2 regions of the Bacillus sp. FAU18 genome follow, and region 2 is predicted to be linked to the other one. Evidence: predicted binding sites of a transcription regulator. Region 2 holds the regulator's gene; the other holds the start of a gene.

Region 1 (8,647 bases), 1.3 Mb from region 2:
AAAAAAAAATGGGTATTAAGAACTTTTTTATTCAGATATTAATTCAATAGAGTTGTTATTCGTTAAAAATAGTGCTATCAATTCATTACCTTTAGGATTTTCCATTTAATCCACAGTATGTTATATTTTACATCGCAATACTCAGCTGAAACATTAAGTTATAAAGGAGCTTTTAAATGAGGAAATCAAGTAATATCTGGGCAGTTGCAGTGATTATTGGGACGATCATTACCTTATTTTCATTCGTCTTCCTACGTGATACTGATTTTTATGCTGTCCGGTGGGTAGGAGTCGTTATTATGGTTGTAGGATTTGTTTGTGGCCCAACCTACATAGCACCGAAAAATAAAAATAATCGTAAAAAAGATACCCGATAGGTTAGTTAGTCTTACCCCTGTCAAGTAGACAGCATAAAAAAACTAAGCAACCAGTGTGTTACGGTATTCTATCGGAGCACACTGGTTTAAATTTTTCTGGAATCGTTGATATAACTGAATAATCTTTAATGTTCTTGTGTAGCTCTATTTCAATTTGGCATGAAGAAAAGTATGGTGTGAGAAAAACAATTCGATGCATACATTATCCAGACCGTTACCCTTACGAGAATGACTGCCCTTCAAACAAACGGTTTCGAATCGCTTATGATATGTTTTTGTTGTGTATTGGGATCCTTGATCAGAGAGTGGAGCTGTCCACTACAATATAGGTAATACCGGTTACATATAGCTGGTTAGGTCGATTGGTTTAAAATTCTCGGTTCAGTCAGTTTGATTGAACAATCGATGCCTTTCTTCCAGAATAACGTCCCTTTTTTTCGAATGATCGATGGATGTTCATCTCTTTCATCAACCTGTCAACACGCTTATGGTTGACGGAAAAGCCTTCTTTCTTTAACAGCTACAGTAATTCGGATAGTCATAGAAGGGGCGCGAATGGTGATTCGCCATAATGTGTTCTTTAATCAACTGATCTCTCTGATACCTTGCCATTCGAACCCTTTGAGTCTTGCACCATTTTTAGTATCCTTATCTTGACACCTTGGCGATACCGCCAGCCATGTAATCGGATAACGTTTTTTTAGTTATTCAACCTGTACCTTTAGATAATCTCGTTCTTCCTCAACGCTTTTAAACGTTGTCTTAGGGCATCCTATAAAAAGGTTGTCTGACTTTTTATTCTTTCCCCGTTGCTCTTCAAAATACCACGGCGTTTTTTACCCAATTTTTTGAGCTGGTTTGAACTCTGAAGCCCTTATTCTTCAGATAACGCGTTACAGCGCTTTAGTTCCTTCTACATGCAAGTTGACGGCTTTCATGTTAATTTCTTTCATATAGTGGTAAAAATGTTGTCCTTTTCGCGCCATAAAAAATCCCCTACTAGTTGATAGCCACTGCCGAAAAGTGAGCTGTTAAACTTGTAAGGGATAGTATTTATTTTTTCATATTAAACTTATTTAAACCTTTTTTATAGATCTCTAACCTCTTTTTCGTATAAAAAATGATTTCGAAAATTATATAAGCACTCAAGGGCATTAGGATTGTACGCACTCTATAACATCTGCTGAAGATATTTGACACATCAGAAAGCTCTTACTCCTATAATATATACAGGAAACAGAATCCTTAGTTTTTCATTACTTCACACAAAAAAGACAAGAGCGGCAAATCGCCAAACCCTTGTCTTTCCTGTTGTTCTATTGGACGCGCTCGGAGGGATTCGAACCCCCGACAGACGTGGTACCGGAAACCACCGCTCTATCCAACTGAGCTACGAGCGCAGAATGACTGCGTTATGAGAACGTCAGCACAACTAATTATACGATAATTCCATTCAAATAACAACCCTCTATTTCGAGAGGCCGTTTTTTAAATAGACAAAGCATCTTAATTGGCAATCTGACATACGATGGTTTGAACCCCTGTATTTTTGGGGAAAATGGGAAAAAGAGACGACTTTGCATATCAAGCCAGCTTTTTGTTTGACCTTTATTGACCAAAAATGTATCATGTAACTACATACTTACCTAAAAGGTGAAGGAGGAGCATTATGAATTTAATACCTACAGTCATTGAACAAACGAACCGCGGGGAAAGAGCGTATGACATTTATTCTCGTCTATTAAAGGATCGTATCATCATGCTTGGATCTGCGATTGATGACAACGTTGCGAACTCCATCGTGTCACAGCTTTTATTCTTAGCAGCAGAAGACCCTGAAAAAGAAATTTCTCTTTACATCAACAGCCCGGGCGGCTCTATTACAGCCGGTATGGCGATCTATGATACCATGCAGTTTATTAAGCCGAAGGTTTCTACAATTTGTATCGGTATGGCTGCGTCAATGGGCGCGTTCCTGCTTGCAGCCGGCGAAAAAGGCAAACGCTATGCGCTTCCAAACAGTGAAGTCATGATTCACCAGCCACTTGGCGGTGCGCAAGGTCAGGCGACAGAAATTGAAATTGCCGCGAAACGCATTCTCTTGCTTCGCGACAAATTAAACAAAGTCCTTGCTGAACGTACTGGCCAGCCGCTTGAAGTGATCGAACGCGACACAGACCGTGATAACTTCAAGTCTGCTGAAGAAGCGCTTGAATACGGCCTGATTGACAAAATTTTGACTCACACAGAAGACAAAAAGTAATAACACAACCTGCAAGAGCTGCGTCTCTTGCAGGTTTTTTTCATTTCAAGGAATTGACTCCCTTAAACACTTTTTATTCTATACTGCTCCCATTCCTCATGTAACAGCTCAAGCGTCAAATCATTCGTCTGCCTCACAACCAAATCAGCACCAAGCATCGGCTGTCCTTGACCGACACCAACCGCAAACATCCCCGCAGATTTGATTGCAGAAATGCCTGCTTCTGCGTCTTCTATTGCCGCGCAATCAGCAGGGGAAACATCGAGCATCGCTGCAGCTGTTAAAAAGATGTCAGGATCAGGCTTCCCCTTCGCAAGAGCCGTCGGATCAACAATGGCATCAAAATCATCGATAATTGCCAATCGTCTTAAAATCTCGGGGGCATTGCGACTTGAAGATGCTAACCCGATTTTTATATTTTCGTTTTTCAATTGACATAGGAGCCTGCCAATCCCCGGTAAAAGATCTTCCGGCGTCAATTTGCTGATCAACGTTTGATAATCGTGATTTTTCTGATGCATAAGTTCTTGTTTCTCCGCATTTGTATACTTTGTTTCCGCACCGCCAGAGATCAATATGCTTTCAAGTGACTCTTCTCTGCTGATTCCTTTTAGCCTTTCATTCATGTCTCTGTCAAAGCGGATATTGATTTGTTCTGCGATGTGCTTCCAAGCGAGAAAATGATATTCAGCCGTATCTGTTATCACTCCGTCTAAATCAAAAATGACCGCTTTCATATACTAATGACCATCACAGCTTCATAAGGTTTGAGGCTAATACTCTTTAAGTCAGCCCGCTCCTGCGGATAGTTTGAAATCAGCACTTTCCAACGCTCATGAATCAGTTCTGGAGGCGCTTCGAACAGAGCCTTTTCTTCCGATAAATTCACAACGACAAGAAGCTTTTCCCCTCGATATTCTCGGAGGTAAGAAAAGACCTGCGGATCATTCTCCTGCAACAGCTGATAATCGCCATATATCATAATCTTATATTGCTTTCGTAATTGAATGAGCTTCTGATAGTAAAAGAAAATCGAATCTTGATCTTCCAAGGACTCTTTCACATTGATATCTTGATAGCGGGAATTTACCGGTATCCATGGGTCTCCGGCTGTGAATCCCGCATGTTTTCCGGCATCCCACTGCATAGGTGTTCTCGCATGATCCCTTCCTTTTATCATCACGGCTTTGACAAACTCTTTTTCTGACATCGTTTTGTTTTCGACGACTAGTTCACGATATGCATTCTTTATTTCAAGATCATCATACATCTCCAGCGGCATATCGCTGTTGACCATGCCGATTTCTTCTCCCTGGTAAATAAACGGCGTTCCTTTCATGCCGTGCAAAACCGTTGCAAATGCCTTCGCACATTCCTTACGCAGTTTCCTGTCATTGCCCCAGCGGGAAATAACCCTCGGCTGATCATGGTTCTCAAAATAAAGGGTATTCCAGCCGACATTCATTAACCCGGTCTGCCACCTTGTCATCGTCTTTTTTAAAGCAATCAAATCAAACGGCTTGATCTGCCATTTCCCATTTGGCGAGTTTTGTTCTGTATCAATATCCATATGTTCAAATGTAAAGATCATATTCAGCTCTTGCCTGCTTGCATCTGTGTACTTTTTCGCCTCTTCAATATCAGAGCCGTTTGCCTCTCCGACTGTCATGCAGTCGTAATGAGAAAGCACTTCCCTGTTCATCTCTTGAATAAACTCATGAAGACGTGGGCCGTTAGAGTGATAACGGCCGACAATATAGCTGCGGCTATGATCCGTTTCGTAGTCCGGAAAATCGGTGTATTTAGAAATAGAGCCGATCACATCCATCCGCCAGCCGTCAACGCCTCTATCCATCCAGAATCTCATTACATCATAAACTTCCCGGCGAACGGCTTCGTTTTCCCAATTTAAATCAGGCTGTTTTTTCGAAAAGTAGTGCAAATAATACTGCCCTGTTCCTTCATCGTATGTCCACGCTGAGCCTGAAAAGATCGATCCCCAATTATTCGGCTCTGAGCCGTCCGGTTTAGGATCTTTCCAAAAATAATAATCCCGGTAAGGATTGTCCTTCGACTTGCGGCTTTCAGCAAACCAAGCATGCTCATCTGATGTGTGGTTCACGACCAAATCCATGACGATTTTCATTCCGCGTTTATGGACTTCATCAATCAGCTGAAACATATCTTCATTTGTCCCAAACTTTTCATACATGTTTTTGTAATCGCTGATATCATATCCGTTGTCATCCTGCGGGGAATCAAATACCGGGGAGAGCCAGATGACATCCGCCCCGAGATTTTTGATGTAATCCAGCTTTTGAATCACACCTTGCAAATCCCCGAATCCATCTCCATTGGCATCATAAAAACTGCGCGGGTAAATTTGATAAACGACAGCTTCTTTCCACCATTCACTCATTAGGCGTTCTCCTTTCACATCGTCCCTGTAGGACAACTGGTTCCTCATAAACGTTCATGTGCAGCGGCTCGCCTTTTACAAGCTCAAAAATAACGCGCTTTTCGTCAACCGTCACATTGATTAATCGATTTCGATAATTGATGTTGAATGAATATTCGTCCCATTCTTTCGGCAAAAACGGAGCAAATGACAGCGTCTCATTCGCGGTGCGCATGCCTGCAAAGCCATGAACGATTGCCAGCCAGCTACCCGTCATTGAAGTAATATGCAAGCCTTCTTCCGTATCATGATTGTAATTATCAAGATCAAGCCTTGCTGTGCGCTTATATAATTCGAGCGCTTTCTTTTCCAGCTTGAGTTCGGCTGCGAGAATCGCATGGACAGAGGGCGATAGGCTTGATTCATGAACAGTCATCGGCTCATAAAATTCAAAATTTCGCCGTTTTTCTTCTATTGTAAAACGGTCATTAAAAAGATAAATGCCTTGGAGAACATCTGCCTGCTTAATAAAATTGGAGCGGAGAATCTTGTCCCATGACCAATTCTGATAAAGAGGCCGCTCCGCTGGATCTAATTCGTCAACTGCTTGCAGGTCTTTGTCCAAGAACGTGTCATGCTGAACGAAAATTTGCAGTTCTTCACTAAATGGATAGTACATGTGCTGGATGATTTCTCTCCAGACTTTCAATTCTACTTCCTGCACATCCAGAAGGCGGCGTTTCTCCGCTGAGATACTTTCGAGACTTTGTAGAGTATACTCCAACGTCCAAGCCGCAATGACATTCGTATACCAATTGTTGTTAACGTTGTTTTCGTATTCATTCGGCCCTGTGACGCCATGGATCATATACTTATTTTTTCGTTTCGAGAAGTGAACACGGTCGGCCCAAAATCTGCTGACTGCCACAAGAACGTCTATCCCGTATTCTTCCATATAGTTACGGTCGCCTGTATAATTGATATAATTGTAGATCGCATAACAGATCGCGCCATTGCGGTGAATTTCTTCAAAGGTGATTTCCCATTCGTTGTGGCATTCATCACCGGTGAACGTCACCATCGGATAAAGTGCCCCCTTCATCCCCAATTTTGCCGCGTTGCGTTTAGCAGCCTCCAACTGATGATAGCGATACAAAAGCAGGTTTTTCGTCACCTCCGGCTCGGCTGTCGCCAAATACATCGGAACGGCGTACGCCTCAGTATCCCAATATGCTGCACCTCCATATTTCTCGCCAGTAAATCCTTTCGGCCCGATATTCAAACGGGCATCGCCCCCGTAATACGTCGAGAATAACTGAAAGATATTGTAGCGGATTCCTTGTTGTAGCTCCTCATCTCCTTTAATCTCAATGTCCGCTTTTGCCCATCTTTCCTTCCATCGATCAGTGTGCCTCCGTTTTGCTTTTTCATAGCCGTTCTCAACCACATCCGCCAAAAGCTCTTTGGCTTTCGTTAAAAGCTCTTCCTCCCGAAAATCACGGGAAGTCGTGACAATCACAAACTTTTTCAATGATGCCTTCGTTTGATAACTGTAGCGATTCTCGACATACATTTCAGTCGTTTTAAAGCTTTCATGGACAAAACCCTCCGTCTCGTTTGCCATTGCGGCTAAAACCGTGAAGCGCGGTGTTCCAAATGGATTTTCGATTGTTTTTGTCGCTAAATGGCCGCTGTGAGAATCAGCACCTTTCGCTTCCTCCTGCCAAAACTGTTCTTGGTAGTTAGAATCTTCATTTGCCACATTTCCATCCAGGTAAGGAACAAGCGTAATGACAGCATCTCCCGTCAGGCACTCCGCTTCATAATGAATCGCACAGAGTTCTTTTACAGCAAGGCTAAGAAACCGCTCAGACCTGATTCTGACGGATTTATCTTGAATGCGGACAACAGCGCTTCGCCGCAGAATCCCCTCTTTCATATTGAGTTCTACCTCAAATGATTCGATTGGGTTTTGATGGAGATCGATTTTTTCACCGTCAACATATAAGCCTATGCCCATAAAGTTCATTGCATTGATCACTTTTCCGAAATATTCTGGATACCCGTTTTTCCACCAGCCTACTCGCGTTTTGTCGGGGAACCACACGCCTGCAATATATGTGCCTTGGTGACTGTCGCCTGAATAGCCTTCTTCAAAATTCCCTCTGACCCCCATATAACCATTGGCAAGAGACGTCAGGCTTTCCAGCAGCCGTGTATGCTCCTTATTAAATGTATTTGTTTTGATTTTCCATTCATCAATCTCAAATAACCGCTGATTTATCATCATTTCCTCCCGAATGTAAGTTTCCATTATCACGGCGGGTTTTGGTCAAATATCTAAATGCAAAAGAGATCATCAAAGTAACGCCACACGAATGGATCATCAATACAGTAATCAAATCAAAATGAACCATGCCGATAGCAGCTGCCGCAAATGCCGGCAGTGCTGATGCGCAAATCGCTATAGAGGCCGCTTCCTTGAATGATGCAATAGAGACCATGTTTGATATTTTTGTGATCCAGAGGCCTCCGGTAAGAACAAACGTTAACAAAAGCTGGATCATAGAAACCACCGTATATGCCAGCATCATGATCATCGGCTTATACTGTGCCAACCATAATGTATCGATCAAAACCTCTACATCATGGACGTTTGGTTTCTCGAGCTTAACGTCCATTTTCGCATAGCCAACAGAAAACCCCGTTTCGTTTTGATCGGTGATCACCAGTTGATCAGGTTGAAATATGATGGCGTTTTCAAATCCAGTTACTTTCAATCGCCCATTCTCACCGCTTGTCTCATATTCATGCTTCATATCGACTGCCATCACATTCTGCCCATCTTCAATCCTCTCAGAGCTCTTCCCGCCTTTTAGTTTTCCGTTCCTGATTTTAAAACCCTGTAATTGATCAGCAAATTGATCATTAACCCCTTGAATCGCTGACGGCATGAAAGATGAAACGCTGAAGCGATCCATTTTCACAAACGAAACCGTTAACGGCGCCATTAAGCAGGCCGTTAAAAACATAAAGAGAAAAGAGAGCTGCAGCCAGCTGAAGGTATTCCCGTAGCGGCAAACACCTGATGGAGATGCAGCCGCTTTCAGGCAGCGGATGATAAAGCTTTTATTCTCCAGATTCTTCATTGAATTACCCCTTTGTTCCGCCGGCTGTCAAACCGGACACAAAGTTCTTTTGGAGAAAAAAGAATAGAACGCATATCGGCAGTGCGGCAAGGATGGCACCAGCCGCAAATAGAGCTACTTTTTGCTGCTGCGGATTAGAAATAAAGGATTGTAATCCTACAGCAATGGTCAGCCTTTCCGGTGAGCGAAGCAAAAACTTCGCCAGCAAATAGTCGCCAAACGGTGCCATAAACGCCCAAAGCGCTTGTACCGCGAGCATTGGCTTAACAAGCGGCAGAACAATTGAAGCGAAAATCCTCAGATGTCCCGCTCCGTCAATTCGCGCGGCTTCATCAATTTCTCTCGGCACAGTATCAAAATAACCTTTCATCAGCCACGTGTTCATCGGAATTCCGCCGCCGATATAGATCGCTGTTAAGAACCAGTATTGATCGAGTGCGCCTATTAGCATCGCCAAGAC
Region 2 (8,647 bases):
CCATTTTGGAGACTCGTAGCCGCAGGATTGGCAGATGAATTTCGATTTTGTTTTAGCCATATATAGTGTAAGACCTCTCCCTTGTTCTATTTCTTGATATGAAAGTGAGGCATACACTTACATGCTGTATGCCTCATTTCCGTCTTCTATATTAATTCGTTTTAGCAGTCGTTTTTACGACAAATTCGCCATCTTCTACATCAAGAACAATATGCTGTCCTTTATGAATATTTCCTCTGAGGAGTTCTTCAGATAAACGATCCTCGACATGTTTTTGGATCGCTCTTCTTAACGGACGGGCACCGTATTCCAGGTCAACGCCCTCTTCCGCGACTTTCGCTTTTGCAGCATCTGTCAATTCGATAGAAAGATCTTGTTCTTTCAGGCGTTTCGTTAATTGATCAGACATTAATGACACAATTTCAGTAAGATGTTTTTTCTCAAGTGAATGGAAGACAATGATTTCATCAATACGGTTGATGAACTCAGGTCTGAACGCTCGTTTCAATTCACCCATCACTTTATCTTTCATGTCTTTATGATTTTGAGTTTCATCCTGAACGTTAAAGCCGACATATTTATTGCGTTTCAGCTCACTTGCTCCGACGTTTGATGTCATGATCAGAATGGTATTGCGGAAATCGACTGTGCGTCCTTTAGAATCAGTCAATCGTCCGTCTTCAAGAACTTGCAGAAGGATATTGAAGACATCAGGGTGCGCTTTCTCGATCTCATCAAGAAGCACGACAGAGTAAGGTTTTCTTCTGACTTTCTCTGTCAATTGACCGCCTTCATCATATCCCACATATCCCGGAGGTGAACCAACAAGTCTTGAAGTTGAGTGTTTTTCCATGTATTCAGACATATCAATTCTGATCATGGATTCTTCATCGCCAAAAATGGATTCAGCGAGTGCTCGTGCAAGCTCTGTTTTACCTACACCTGTAGGGCCTAAGAAAATGAATGAGCCGATTGGGCGTTTAGGATCTTTCAACCCTGCTCTCGCACGTCTGACGGCTTTTGCAACAGCTACAACTGCCTCATCCTGGCCGATGACGCGGGAATGAAGAATGTTTTCCATATTGAGAAGCTTATCAGTTTCAGTTTGGGCGATTTTAGATACAGGCACACCGGTCCAGCTGGATACAACCATCGCAATATCATCCACAGTAACCTCTGAGTTTTCCTGCCCTTGCTTCTCTTTCCATGATTTCTTCGTATCCTCTACTTGCTCGCGCAGGCGTTGTTCAGTATCACGCAAGGAAGCAGCTTTTTCAAACTCTTGGCTTTGCACTGCCGCATCCTTCTCTTTACGAACCTCATCAAGCTTCTGCTCAAGCTCTTTTAAGTTAGGAGGCGTTGTAAATGAGCGCAGTCTCACCTTTGAACCTGCTTCATCGATCAAGTCAATTGCTTTATCCGGAAGGAAGCGGTCAGAAATATATCTGTCAGAAAGCTTAACCGCAGCTTCAATGGCATCATCAGTGATAGAAACGCGGTGGTGGGCTTCGTATCTGTCACGCAGACCTTGTAAAATTTGAATACTTTCATCTACAGATGGCTGATCAACCTGAATCGGCTGAAAACGGCGTTCCAGTGCTGCATCTTTTTCAATATATTTACGGTACTCATCAAGAGTCGTTGCACCAATACATTGGAGTTCGCCGCGAGCAAGTGATGGTTTTAAAATATTAGATGCATCAATAGCACCTTCTGCTCCGCCTGCCCCGATTAGTGTATGGAGCTCATCGATGAATAGAATGATATTTCCTGCCTGGCGAATTTCATCCATGACCTTCTTCAGGCGATCCTCAAATTCTCCACGGTATTTTGTGCCGGCAACAACTGTTCCCATGTCTAATGTCATCACACGTTTATCACGCAAAATTTCGGGTACTTCATTATTGATAATTTGCTGTGCCAAACCTTCTGCGATAGCCGTTTTACCTACACCTGGTTCCCCTATGAGAACAGGGTTGTTTTTCGTTCTGCGGCTTAACACTTCAATGACACGCTGGATCTCCTTGCTTCTGCCGATTACAGGGTCAAGACTGTCTTCCTTCGCAATAGCAGTTAAGTCTCTTGCCAAGCTGTCAAGCGTAGGCGTATTCGCATTGCTGTTTGTTCCTGCCGCTGATGATCCTGTTTCATTACTTCCTAGAAGCTGGAGCACCTGCTGTCTTGCTTTATTTAAGCTGACACCGAGATTATTCAGAACTCTCGCAGCAACACCTTCTCCTTCACGAATCAGACCAAGAAGAATATGTTCTGTTCCAACATAAGAATGACCGAGTTTTCTTGCTTCATCCATTGAAAGCTCAATGACTTTTTTAGCTCTAGGAGTATAATGAATCGTTTGAGACATTTCCTGCCCGCGCCCGATCAAACTTTCTACTTCTTTCTGAATTTTATCTGAACCGAGTCCAAGCGCTTGAAGAGCTTTAGCAGCAATGCCCTCTCCTTCTCTTACCAGTCCTAATAAAATATGCTCAGTGCCAATGTTATTATGACCTAACCGAAGTGCTTCTTCCTGTGCTAGCGCCAGTACTTTTTGAGCTCGTTCTGTAAATCTTCCAAACATCATATCGATTCATCCTCCTGTCTTTTCCCATTCATTTCTAAGTGAAGCCGTTCTCTGATGAGAGCCGCTCTTCGAATGTCCCTTTCGTTCGGACGCAAAGCGCCTCCCGAGTATTGCTGTAAAAATCCTGGCTGCGTCAAAATCATAAGTTCGTTAAGTATGTTGCTTGAAAGTCCTTTTATAATGCCTAGGTCTATGCCTAACCGAACATCTGAAAGGCACTTTGCAGTTTCTTTCGATTCTATCATCCGGCAATTAGACAAGACCCCATAAGACCGATATACCCGATCCTCAAGTTCGATTTTAGAAGTTTGATAAATCGCTTCTCGGGCAGATCGTTCTTGTTCAATCAACTGAGCAGCAACACTGTTAAGATCCTCTACAATATCCTGCTCTGACTTACCAAGCGTGATCTGATTTGAAATTTGAAAGATATTCCCTACTGCTTCGCTGCCTTCCCCATAAATTCCTCTAACAACTAAGCCTAATTGATTAATTGCCGGTATAATTCGATTTATTTGCCTAGTTAAAACTAGTGCCGGCAGATGCATCATGACCGAAGCCCTTAAACCTGTACCTACGTTTGTAGGACAGCTGGTTAAGTATCCTCTTTGCTCATTGAATGCATAATCAACTTTTTCTTCGATCCAGTCGTCGACCTGGTTTGCGGCTTTCATTGCTTCTAAAAGCTGAAATCCAGGGAAAAGACACTGAATTCTAATATGGTCCTCTTCATTTAGCATGACGCTTACTTCCTCATTTTCAGAAAGCAAACAGCCGCCAAAAGGAGACTCTGTCAGATTCGGACTGATTAGATGTTTTTCAACAAGTACACGCTTCTCTAAAGGCTGTGCATCATTCATTCTAATCAAAACAAATTTGCCGATTCCGGGAATTTCTTGCTCTGAAAACTGATCTTCAAATTGCTGTATGATGGATGAGGCTTCTTCATTGGAATACCGCGTAGGGAACCGAATATGCTCAAAGTTCCTTGCTAAACGTATGCGGCTGCTGAGTACAATGTCACTTTCAGGTCCTTTCTGCTTCATCCAACTGCTTAGTGCGTCCTGAATAAAATGCTTTAGCGACATTACTCCTGTTCCTCCTCACTATCTGTACTTTTGAGTGATTGTTCTAATGAACGAATTTGATCTCTTACATGAGCTGCATTTTCAAATTCTTCTTGATGGATTAAGGATTCTAATTCCTTTTTTAGCATATCAATCTGCCGTCTGACATGAAGATTGCCGCCTATTCGTTTCGGTATCTTACCTGCATGCACAGTGTTTCCGCTGTGCACTTTACGTAGGATTGGTGTAATGTTGCTATGAAATGTTTTGTAACATTCAGAACATCCAAAACGGCCAATTTTTCTGAATTGCTGAAAAGTCATTCCGCATTTCGGACAAGCAGATATTTGCTCCGAGTGACTGAACATTTGAGTTCCTGCATTTTGAAATGAAGAATCCATGTTCAGTAAACCCGAAAGTAAATTATGAATAGAGAAACCCTGATTTGCACTTATACCATATGAATCACTATTTTCTTTGGCACATTGTTCACAAATATGAACTTCTATTTTTTCTCCGTTAACAACCTTTGTAAAGTGAAAAGTGGCTGGTCTCTCGTGGCACTCTTGACAAATCAATCTTTTCACCCGCTTATTTTAATTTTAAAGAAGTCAGCATTGCCTTCATCATTCTCGCTCTTAATTCATCACGTTCAGGCAAGTCAATGTGTAAAACTGAGCGGTCCATTACGCTGACCATCATTTTTGCTTCTCTTTCTGAAATTACCTTGTCTTCTAATAGCCTTAAAATAATGTCATCAGAGGCTGCTTGAGACAAATGGGTATTAATTTGAGAAATAATATTATTGATCAGGACAACTTCATTGTTCATTTTAATTTTAATGATTCTGATGTAACCGCCGCCCCCGCGTTTGCTCTCAACAATATATCCTCTTTCGCTTGTAAATCTGGTGTTGATGACATAATTTATTTGGGAAGGAACGCATTGAAATTTATCTGCAATTTCACTTCGTTTAATCTCTAAAATTTCCTTGCCATTTTGATCTAACACTCGTTTTAAATATTGTTCAATGATGTCAGAAATATTATGTCCCACTCAACCCCCTCCTTTACTGACTTTGACTATATTTGACTTTAATCTTACTATAAGCCGTTTCTCGAGAATTTTCAACTTTCTCGCTCTATCCTTTATTATTTCCATTTTCCCGGTCCACAAAACCTGATTGCTGATTTAAAATTCGGTATAAAGTTATTATATTATACAGTTAAGTGGAATTTTATGATACCAATAAACCAAAATACAAAAAACCCAGCTCAATGAGCTGGGTTTAAGCTTGCTTGGCGGCGTCCTACTCTCACAGGGGGAAACCCCCGACTACCATCGGCGCTGAAGAGCTTAACTTCCGTGTTCGGTATGGGAACGGGTGTGACCTCTTCGCTATCGCCACCAAACAAATTGAGAGTGTTCTCTCAAAACTAGATAACAGGTGTGACATCATTCAAAATATGGTTAAGTCCTCGATCGATTAGTATCTGTCAGCTCCATGTGTCGCCACACTTCCACCTCAGACCTATCAACCTGATCATCTTTCAGGGATCTTACTTCCTTGCGGAATGGGAAATCTCATCTTGAGGGGGGCTTCATGCTTAGATGCTTTCAGCACTTATCCCGTCCGCACATAGCTACCCAGCGATGCCCTTGGCAGAACAACTGGTACACCAGCGGTGCGTCCATCCCGGTCCTCTCGTACTAAGGACAGCTCCTCTCAAATTTCCTGCGCCCGCGACGGATAGGGACCGAACTGTCTCACGACGTTCTGAACCCAGCTCGCGTACCGCTTTAATGGGCGAACAGCCCAACCCTTGGGACCGACTACAGCCCCAGGATGCGATGAGCCGACATCGAGGTGCCAAACCTCCCCGTCGATGTGGACTCTTGGGGGAGATAAGCCTGTTATCCCCGGGGTAGCTTTTATCCGTTGAGCGATGGCCCTTCCATGCGGAACCACCGGATCACTAAGCCCGACTTTCGTCCCTGCTCGACTTGTAGGTCTCGCAGTCAAGCTCCCTTGTGCCTTTACACTCTGCGAATGATTTCCAACCATTCTGAGGGAACCTTTGGGCGCCTCCGTTACCTTTTAGGAGGCGACCGCCCCAGTCAAACTGCCCACCTGACACTGTCTCCCCGCCCGATAAGGGCGGCGGGTTAGAAGGTCAATACAGCCAGGGTAGTATCCCACCGATGCCTCCACCGAAGCTGGCGCTCCGGTTTCCAAGGCTCCTACCTATCCTGTACAAGCTGTACCAACATTCAATATCAGGCTGCAGTAAAGCTCCACGGGGTCTTTCCGTCCTGTCGCGGGTAACCTGCATCTTCACAGGTACTATAATTTCACCGAGTCTCTCGTTGAGACAGTGCCCAGATCGTTGCGCCTTTCGTGCGGGTCGGAACTTACCCGACAAGGAATTTCGCTACCTTAGGACCGTTATAGTTACGGCCGCCGTTTACTGGGGCTTCAATTCGCACCTTCGCTTACGCTAAGCGCTCCTCTTAACCTTCCAGCACCGGGCAGGCGTCAGCCCCTATACTTCGCCTTACGGCTTCGCAGAGACCTGTGTTTTTGCTAAACAGTCGCCTGGGCCTATTCACTGCGGCTCTCTCGGGCTTGCACCCTAACAGAGCACCCCTTCTCCCGAAGTTACGGGGTCATTTTGCCGAGTTCCTTAACGAGAGTTCTCTCGATCACCTTAGGATTCTCTCCTCGCCTACCTGTGTCGGTTTGCGGTACGGGCACCTCTCACCTCGCTAGAGGCTTTTCTTGGCAGTGTGGAATCAGGAACTTCGCTACTATATTTCGCTCGCCATCACAGCTCAGCCTTATGGGAAACGGATTTGCCTATTTCCCAGCCTAACTGCTTGGACGCGGATATCCAATACCGCGCTTACCCTATCCTCCTGCGTCCCCCCATTGCTCAAATGGTGAGGAGGTGGTACAGGAATATCAACCTGTTGTCCATCGCCTACGCCTTTCGGCCTCGGCTTAGGTCCCGACTAACCCTGAGCGGACGAGCCTTCCTCAGGAAACCTTAGGCATTCGGTGGAGGGGATTCTCACCCCTCTTTCGCTACTCATACCGGCATTCTCACTTCTAAGCGCTCCACCAGTCCTTCCGGTCTGGCTTCACAGCCCTTAGAACGCTCTCCTACCACTGTTCGAAGAACAGTCCGCAGCTTCGGTGATACGTTTAGCCCCGGTACATTTTCGGCGCAGAGTCACTCGACCAGTGAGCTATTACGCACTCTTTAAATGGTGGCTGCTTCTAAGCCAACATCCTGGTTGTCTAAGCAACTCCACATCCTTTTCCACTTAACGTATACTTTGGGACCTTAGCTGGCGGTCTGGGCTGTTTCCCTTTCGACTACGGATCTTATCACTCGCAGTCTGACTCCCAAGGATAAGTCATTGGCATTCGGAGTTTGACTGAATTCGGTAACCCGGTAGGGGCCCCTAGTCCAATCAGTGCTCTACCTCCAAGACTCTTACCTTGAGGCTAGCCCTAAAGCTATTTCGGAGAGAACCAGCTATCTCCAGGTTCGATTGGCATTTCACCCCTACCCACACCTCATCCCCGCACTTTTCAACGTGCGTGGGTTCGGGCCTCCATTCAGTGTTACCTGAACTTCACCCTGGACATGGGTAGATCACCTGGTTTCGGGTCTACGACCACGTACTCATGCGCCCTATTCAGACTCGCTTTCGCTGCGGCTCCGCATCTTCTGCTTAACCTTGCACGGGATCGTAACTCGCCGGTTCATTCTACAAAAGGCACGCCATCACCCGTTAACGGGCTCTGACTACTTGTAGGCACACGGTTTCAGGATCTCTTTCACTCCCCTTCCGGGGTGCTTTTCACCTTTCCCTCACGGTACTGGTTCACTATCGGTCACTAGGGAGTATTTAGCCTTGGGAGATGGTCCTCCCGGATTCCGACGGAATTTCACGTGTTCCGCCGTACTCAGGATCCACTCAGGAGAGAACGAAGTTTTGACTACAGGGCTGTTACCTCCTATGGCGGGCCTTTCCAGACCTCTTCATCTACCTCGTTCTTTTGTAACTCCGTACAGAGTGTCCTACAACCCCAAGAGGCAAGCCTCTTGGTTTGGGCTAATCCCGTTTCGCTCGCCGCTACTCAGGGAATCGCATTTGCTTTCTCTTCCTCCGGGTACTTAGATGTTTCAGTTCCCCGGGTCTGCCTTCTCATATCCTATGAATTCAGATATGGATACCACTCCATTACGAGTGGTGGGTTTCCCCATTCGGAAATCTCCGGATCAAAGCTTGCTTACAGCTCCCCGAAGCATATCGGTGTTCGTCCCGTCCTTCATCGGCTCCTAGTGCCAAGGCATCCACCGTGCGCCCTTTCTAACTTAACCGTTAAAAAGAATCACTATGTGATATCTTGTGTTACTAATTGAATGTGATGTCTACTGTTATCTAGTTTTCAAAGAACACGTTTCGAAGGAATGATCCTTCAAAACTAAACAAGACAGGGAACGTTCTGTTTATAAGACCCAAGGTCTTATATTCCGTATAATATCCTTAGAAAGGAGGTGATCCAGCCGCACCTTCCGATACGGCTACCTTGTTACGACTTCACCCCAATCATCTGTCCCACCTTCGGCGGCTGGCTCCTAAAAGGTTACCTCACCGACTTCGGGTGTTACAAACTCTCGTGGTGTGACGGGCGGTGTGTACAAGGCCCGGGAACGTATTCACCGCGGCATGCTGATCCGCGATTACTAGCGATTCCAGCTTCACGCAGTCGAGTTGCAGACTGCGATCCGAACTGAGAACAGATTTGTGGGATTGGCTTAACCTCGCGGTTTCGCTGCCCTTTGTTCTGTCCATTGTAGCACGTGTGTAGCCCAGGTCATAAGGGGCATGATGATTTGACGTCATCCCCACCTTCCTCCGGTTTGTCACCGGCAGTCACCTTAGAGTGCCCAACTGAATGCTGGCAACTAAGATCAAGGGT

Evidence for each region. The regulator CtsR, encoded in region 2, represses protease genes until heat stress. The targets are predictions, from matches to a motif close to ATGGTCAATAAAGGTCAAACA.
Region 1: a site for CtsR is predicted at 1,976-1,996, ahead of clpP (ATP-dependent Clp endopeptidase proteolytic subunit ClpP). Genes of this name have one in related genera too.

Annotation. Positions count from the first base shown of each region.
Region 1 is NZ_JBVYHZ010000004.1:1,413,100-1,421,746, forward strand. It holds gene AC0OMU_RS18435 (IS3 family transposase) at 763-897, opposite strand; tRNA gene AC0OMU_RS18440 (tRNA-Arg) at 1,702-1,777, opposite strand; gene clpP (ATP-dependent Clp endopeptidase proteolytic subunit ClpP) at 2,047-2,640, shown strand; gene pgmB (beta-phosphoglucomutase) at 2,703-3,377, opposite strand; gene malL (oligo-1,6-glucosidase) at 3,374-5,059, opposite strand; gene mdxK (maltose phosphorylase) at 5,052-7,325, opposite strand; gene AC0OMU_RS18465 (DUF1189 domain-containing protein) at 7,303-8,187, opposite strand; gene mdxG (maltodextrin ABC transporter permease MdxG) at 8,192-8,647, opposite strand, start outside.
Region 2 is NZ_JBVYHZ010000004.1:96,959-105,605, reverse strand. It holds gene radA (DNA repair protein RadA) at 1-60, opposite strand, end outside; gene clpC (ATP-dependent protease ATP-binding subunit ClpC) at 152-2,584, opposite strand; gene AC0OMU_RS11570 (protein arginine kinase) at 2,581-3,672, opposite strand; gene mcsA (protein-arginine kinase activator protein McsA) at 3,672-4,229, opposite strand; gene ctsR (transcriptional regulator CtsR) at 4,243-4,707, opposite strand; rRNA gene rrf (5S ribosomal RNA) at 4,948-5,063, opposite strand; rRNA gene AC0OMU_RS11550 (23S ribosomal RNA) at 5,118-8,045, opposite strand; rRNA gene AC0OMU_RS11545 (16S ribosomal RNA) at 8,216-8,647, opposite strand, start outside.